Luteolibacter sp. Y139: one gene and its partner. The protein of the gene in region 2 interacts with the protein of the main gene of each other region in a pairwise test. Links are inferred from orthologs where the notes say so. Each region holds a gene or a part of one and is shown on either strand. Other genes may lie near its edges. The genes, in order: WKV53_RS23505 and lysA.

What was found.
Region 1: the proteins of lysA (region 2) and WKV53_RS23505 interact in binary tests that used the Escherichia coli proteins (3 or more experiments, as listed by UniProt). The link is inferred for Luteolibacter sp. Y139 from one-to-one orthologs.

The regions. Positions count from the first base shown.
Region 1 is NZ_JBBUKT010000011.1:242,156-245,401, forward strand. Bases 25-2,957 are described here. They hold WKV53_RS23505 (response regulator transcription factor), read left to right. Parts: upstream 25-1,100; coding sequence 1,101-1,814; downstream 1,815-2,957. Other genes in these bases: WKV53_RS23495 (hypothetical protein), read left to right, coding at 25-159; WKV53_RS23500 (hypothetical protein), read right to left, coding at 253-867; WKV53_RS23510 (HAMP domain-containing sensor histidine kinase), read left to right, coding at 1,811-2,957. In the rest of the region: more of WKV53_RS23495, read left to right, coding at 1-24; more of WKV53_RS23510, read left to right, coding at 2,958-3,246. UniProt on the Escherichia coli protein: Response regulator member of the two-component regulatory system CpxA/CpxR which responds to envelope stress response by activating expression of downstream genes including cpxP, degP, dsbA and ppiA.
Region 2 is NZ_JBBUKT010000001.1:809,973-813,082, reverse strand. What follows is about bases 237-3,033. They hold lysA (diaminopimelate decarboxylase), read right to left. Parts: upstream 2,383-3,033; coding sequence 1,090-2,382; downstream 237-1,089. Other genes in these bases: WKV53_RS03470 (aldo/keto reductase), read right to left, coding at 2,543-3,033; WKV53_RS03480 (hypothetical protein), read left to right, coding at 237-890. In the rest of the region: WKV53_RS03485 (toll/interleukin-1 receptor domain-containing protein), read left to right, coding at 1-37; more of WKV53_RS03480, read left to right, coding at 81-236; more of WKV53_RS03470, read right to left, coding at 3,034-3,110. UniProt on the Escherichia coli protein: Specifically catalyzes the decarboxylation of meso-diaminopimelate (meso-DAP) to L-lysine. Is not active against the DD- or LL-isomers of diaminopimelate.

The DNA of each region.
Region 1 (3,246 bases), on a different replicon or contig from region 2:
CAGCAGCTTTCACGCACCGTGCTGGGGCCTGGAAAGGACGACCGTATCTTCGTGCTGGCGTGGCAGGCTCCGGAAACCCCGGCCCAGCCGGCGGGCGTCGCGCTGCAAGCGGTCGCCAAGCGTTTGCCGGAGGCTCAGGCCTTCCAGCCCCCGCACTAACAAACTTCCCGTGGATAGGATGGTCGCGGGGCGGTGGCCAGCAGGTGTGGCCTCCGCCCCGCTTTGTTTTCTCCGGGGAAAAAGTCGATGGGTTCAGCGTCCGCGCGGGGGGCGTCCACCGCCTGGAGGTCCGGGCCGGCGGCCTCCTTCTTGGCCTTGGCCCTGACCTCCGCCTTGTGGCGGACCTTGCTGGTCGTTCTCTTCACCATCTCCTTGCTTCGGGGGGCGCGGGGGGCGGGGATGGATCTCGGGCGGCGTCAGTTCGCCGTCTTTGTTCTTGTCGAGTTTCGCGAGCGATTCGGGCGCTGCGTCGATTTCCTCGGTCGAAAGTTCGCCATCGCGGTCCTTGTCGAGGGCGGCCATCAGCGGCGGGATCGGCCCGCGTGGACGCTGGGGCTTCTTTTCCTCGCCCTGCTGCTCTTGTCCTTGCTCGTCTTTTGGCGGCTCGGCTCCTTCCGGCGGCTTCGGCCGAAGTTCTTCCTTCGAGATCGTGCCGTCGCCATCGGTATCGAGCGTGCGGAGGGATTCGGAGGCGGCCTTGATCTCGTCGGCGGAGAGCTTTTCGTCGCCGTCGGTATTGAGGGCTTCGAAGACCGGGAGCGGCGGATGCGGCGGCGGTCCGGGTGGCGGGCCTTGCTTCTCGTCCTGGGCATGGCAGGCAAGGGCCGCCAGCAACGCCGCGGCAATGGTGGTGCAGGTGGTTTTCATCTTGGTCGTTAGGTTGGATTGCTTGGTTTCGCGGCGGAGAACCCGTCTCACGCCACGGAGGAAACCGCCGCTTTGTTAAGCCCGTGTGTGGAGTGCGGAGGATTCGTGTAAAAGTTGCCGGAAGCCGTGAAATCGTTGGCGGCGGGCGGGTTGCCGGGGCTTTCCGAGACGCTTTGTTAAGCGCTCGTAAAATCGGTGGCCTGTTTCCCCCGGTTTGTCGCAAGCTCCTCACGATGACTCCCGCTCTGCCCGCCCGGCCCTTGCTGGTGGTTGATGACGATCGCAAGCTCTGCGGATTGATCCGCGACTATCTCCAGCCCCACGGCTGGCAGGTGGACATGCGCCACAGCGGGCCCGAGGGGCTCGAGGCAGCGCGCGTGGGGAAATACGAGGCGATGCTGCTGGATGTGATGATGCCCGGCATGGATGGCTTCGAGGTGCTGCGTGAGTTGCGCAAGACCTCCACGATTCCGGTGCTGATGCTCACGGCGATGGGTGAGGAAGCGGACCGCATTGTCGGCCTCGAGCTCGGTGCGGACGATTATTTGCCAAAGACTTTCTCCAGTCGCGAGCTGCTTGCTCGCCTGCGCGCTGTGACCCGCCGCAGCACGCCTGCCGCGAACGGTGCACCAAGTACGAAAGATCTAGTATGTGGCGATCTGGTGGTGAATGAGGAAAGCCATGTCGCCACGCTTGGTGGCGAAGCGCTCGATCTCACCGCGCTGGAGTTTGCTATCCTCGCATGCCTGTTGAAAGCGAAAGGCCGCGTGAAAACGCGTGAAGGCCTGTTGGAGGAAGTGTCCGACCGGCGCTTCGATGTCTTCGATCGCTCGATCGATGTCCACGTCTCGCAGCTCCGCCGCAAGCTCGGCGACGATGCGAAGCAGCCGCGCTTCATCCGCACCATCCGCGGCGTGGGCTACAAGCTGGAGGACACCGCGCCATGAAAGGCCGCGTCCGCTTTCCGCTGATGGCGAAGATGCTGCTGTGGCTGTGCGTGCACCTCGGCGTGCTTGCGGCGTCGTTTGCCCTCTTCGTGGCGTGGCAGCTCCGGCTGGGGCTTGATTCATTGCTGAGCGGCACCGCCGGCGAGCGACTCAAGAGTGTGGGTGAGGAAATCTCGACGGATCTCCGTAGCTCGCCGCGCCAGACGTGGCCGGAAGTTCTCAAGCGGCATGAGGCGTCGCTCGGCTTGAGTCTATCGCTTCAAGTGAACCCGCCATTGTGGGTGGGTTCGCCGCCGGAAAAGCTTCCGTCCAATGTGGAGCGGCGCATCAAGGAGTTTCGCCGCCCTCCTGGCCCCGCGGCAGCTGCGCGGCCTCCTCGTGGACCCGAGCGACCGCCTCGCGATGGGCTCCCTGGAGATGGATTCGGCCCGCCGGAAGATCCCTTGTTTGGTGATGGGCCGCCAGATGGGGGCGCTCCTGGCGGAGGGCCGCCGGGTGGGCGGGGTCTTCCTCCGCGGGATCGATTGGATCGGCCCGAGCCAGTGGTGAACGGTGAGCGTCCCAAAGTACGGCCGGATTTCCTACTGCGTGGCGATGGCGGGAACGGCTACTGGGCAGGGATCGATTTGCCTTTGATCGAGGCGCGCCAAGGCCAGCCGCTGCATGGGCTGCTGGTGATCCGCGCTGCGGATCTCTCCGGTGGCGGACTGTTCTTTGATCTGAAGCCGTGGATTATTGGCGGACTTGCGGTGCTCGGTCTGAGTCTGGTGCTGTGGGCGCCGGTGTTCTTTGGGATCACGCGCTATCTTTCGCGACTGTCGAAGACCACGGAGGCGATCGCCGATGGGAAGTTCGATGCCCGGGTGGGTCTGTCGCGCTCCGATGAACTCGGTAGCCTGGGGGATTCCATCGAGTCGATGGCGTCACGGCTGGATCGGCTGGTTCGTGGGCAAAAGCGCTTCCTCGGGGATGTGGCGCATGAGCTTTGCTCGCCGCTGGCTCGCATCCGCACCGGCTTGGGCGTGCTGGAATACGGGCTGACTCCGGAGCAACAGGTGCGCTTGGAATCGATCGAGGAGGATGTGGGCGAGCTGTCCCAGCTGGTTTCGGAGGTGCTTGCTTTCACGAAGGCCACCACGGCTCCGGGCTCAGTGCGCCTGGAAGCGGTGGAGTTGGCTCCTGTGATCCAACTGGCCCTTTCGCGGGAATGCCCGGGCCAGCAGGCTGAGGTGCAGCTTGCGGAGAAGCTCGCGGTGCTTGCGGATCGGAACCTCTTCGCCCGGGCGGTGGCCAATGTGCTCCGCAATGCCGCGCGCCACGGCGGAGATGCTTGTGGACTCAAGATCTCTGCCACGCGTCACGGCGATGAGGTGGAGCTACGCCTCGCGGATAACGGTCCTGGAGTGGATCCAGCGGATTTGCCGCGTCTCTT
Region 2 (3,110 bases):
TGAGCTGAATCCGGAGAGCAAAAGCGGGGCGAAGTAAGTCTTTCGGCATTGGTCGCGCCTGTTTCCCCCGATCTTTGACAATGAAGCCCGACATATCAGAGTTTAGCTACGGATTTGCTCTGACCGATGAATTGATTCATTGGCATGGCTTGAATCTTACCGCTGCACCGGTATTCCCTTCCCTTTTCCAAGAGGGGCAGCCAGGTGGTGGATACGATGTTCGTTTGGATCGGCCTGGTATGCCGCTTTTTATTCAGTTCAAGCTCTCGCACAAGATGAAGCGGCGAAGCGCAGTGGAGGCCAAGAGGGGGCTTCTGAAAGTGCCATTTTACCGGATGCACTTGCGACCCGCGCGACACTCGTCACAGCACGAAATGCTTATTGACCTAGAGCAACTAGGACAGGAGGTGTATTATTCTGCTCCAGCTTTCCATACTCCTCAGGAACTGAATGAGGCCTATTTAAAGCACGAAGTGAAAATCAAGTCCCTATGGATCAAGCCATCGGTGATTGGTGCGCTTCCCGACGATGGTGAACATCACGTTGCTTTTCGTTTGGATGCGCCACCACCGCATATTTGCTCCGAACCCCGCCGTCTTGATTCATCAGGCAGCTTCGAGGAATTCCAAGGAAATGTGATCGGAGCATTTCGCAAAGCTTCGGAGTTTGGGTTGCATAAAGAGAACCTACTTCGGGTAGCGTCAGCAATGACCGATATTGCAGAGAAGCACCGGCATATCGCTTTTGCGTCGAAGCGATTATCGCAACGAGTTCTTGAGGAGCGGACTCCGTTAGAGCGAGTTGCGTTTTATTCGCATGTCTTTTTAGACTGTCAGCTGTTCGTTGTCCAAGAAAGGGACCTTGGGAAGAAAGCTGGGCTCCGACGATAGGTGACCGAGGAGTGGGCCTTTCACGATGTAGTAATCCTGATCAAGGGCGCGATGATGCTGATGCCACTACGTTCCGTGGTGCCCTCCGGGATCGCTCGATGTGCAGAGCGATCAAAAGAGAAAAGGCAGGAGATGCCCGTTAGAGCCTCCTGCCTTTTCTGTCTTTGAATTTAGCTCGTTTCGCGAGTTTCGTCGCCGCTTACGCTTCGCCGGCGATGATGTCGTCGAGGGTTTGGCGCTTGCGGATGATGCGGGCGGTGGAGCCGTCGACTAGGATTTCGGCGGGGAGGGGGCGGGAGTTGTAGTTGGAGGCCATGGCGAAGCCGTAGGCGCCGGCGCTGAGGAGGGCGACGGTTTCGCCGGGTTGGAAGTCGGGGAGCTCGCGGTCCTGGCAGAAGAAGTCGCCGCTTTCGCAGATGGGGCCGACGACGTCGACCTTGCGGATGCCGGTGTCGGCGGTGGGTTGCTTGACGGGGGCGATCTCGTGGTGGCCTTCGTAGAGGGCGGGGCGGATGAGGTCATTCATGCCGGCGTTGACGACCTTGAAGGTCTTGGCCTTGCCGCGCTTTTCGAAGAGGCACTTGGTGAGGAGGACGCCGGCATTGCCGACGATGAGGCGGCCGGGCTCGAGGAGGATCTTGAGGCCGAGGTGTTCGAGGCGGGGGACGAGGGCCTGTCCGTATTGGGCGATGGTGAGGGGTCGCTCGCCCTCGGGCTTGCTTTCCCACCAGCCGGTGTCGCCGGAGTCGAGGGAGCCGTGATAGACGATGCCGATGCCGCCGCCGATGGACCAGAACTCGATGCCGTGGGTGACCTTGAGGTGGGTGGCGAGGGGGGCGACCTTTTCGACGGCCTCGATGAAGGGATCGATGGAGGTGAGCTGGGAGCCGATGTGCATCTGGAGGCCGCGGAGCTTCACGTGGGAGAGTTCGCGGGCGGCGCGGGCGTAGAGGTCGGCGATGGCATCGAAGTCGACGCCGAACTTGTTCTCGGACTTGCCGGTGGAGATGTACTTGTGGGTCTTGGCGTCGACGTTGGGATTCACGCGGACGGCGGCGGGGGCGATGACGCCGAGGGCGGCGGCGACTTCATTGAGGTAGCGGAGCTCTTCCTCGCTCTCGACATTGAAGGAGTAGATGCCCTGCTTGAGGGCGTACTCGATTTCGGCGCGGGTCTTGCCGACGCCGGCGAAGGTGCACTTGGCGGGGTCGCCGCCGGCCTTGATGACGCGGAAGAGTTCGCCGCCGGAGACGATGTCGAAGCCGGCGTGGGCTTCGGCGAGGAGGCGGAGGACGGAGAGGTTCGAATTTGCCTTCACCGCGTAGGCCACCTCGTGGTCGATCGCGCCGAGGGCCTCATCGAGGCGGCGGTAGTGGTCGAGGATGGTATTGGCGGAGTAGACGTAGAGCGGGGTGCCGTGCTCATCGGCGAGGGTCTGGAGATTGACGTCCTCGCAGTGGAGCGAGCCCTGGCGGTAGGCGAATCCGTGCATGCGGGGCCTGTAAACGCTGGCGGCGCGGCGGGCAAGGGCGGTGTGAAAGGTGGCGCAGGTGCTCCGCGGGGACCTCCCGGGAGCGCGGGGTGACGGGGAGGAGCCCGGGAATGGTGGGCCGAAGGAGGGCTCCGTCGTTTGGCCCAGCGTGATCCTCGTTTTAGAGGCCGGTCATTTTCTCCAGCCGTTCCGGATAGCGGGTGCCTTGGACGGTGATGTTGGCCGCGGCGGTGTCGATGGCGTGGAGGTCATCGGCGGTGAGTTCGACGGAGAGCGCGCCGATGTTTTCCTCAAGGCGATGGAGTTTGGTGGTGCCTGGGATGGGGGCGATCCATGGCTTTTGCGCGAGCAGCCATGCGAGGGCGATCTGGGCGGGTGTTGCTTGCTTGCGTGCCGCGACGTCGGCGAGCAGATCGACGAGCGCTTGATTGGCGGCCATCGCTTCTGGAGTGAAACGCGGGAGGGTGCTGCGGAAGTCGGTGCTTTCGAGCTTGGTGTCCGGGGTCATGGCACCGGTGAGGAATCCCTTGCCCAGCGGGCTGTAGGGCACGAGGCCGATGCCGAGTTCCTCCAGCGTGGGAATGACTTCCTTCTCGGGAACACGGTGCCAGAGGGAGTATTCGCTTTGCAGGGCGGCGACGGGCTGCACGGCGTGCGCGCGGCGGATTGTCTGAACTCCGGCTTCCGAGAGGCCGAAGTGTTTCACCTTTCCCTGTTGGATCAGTTCC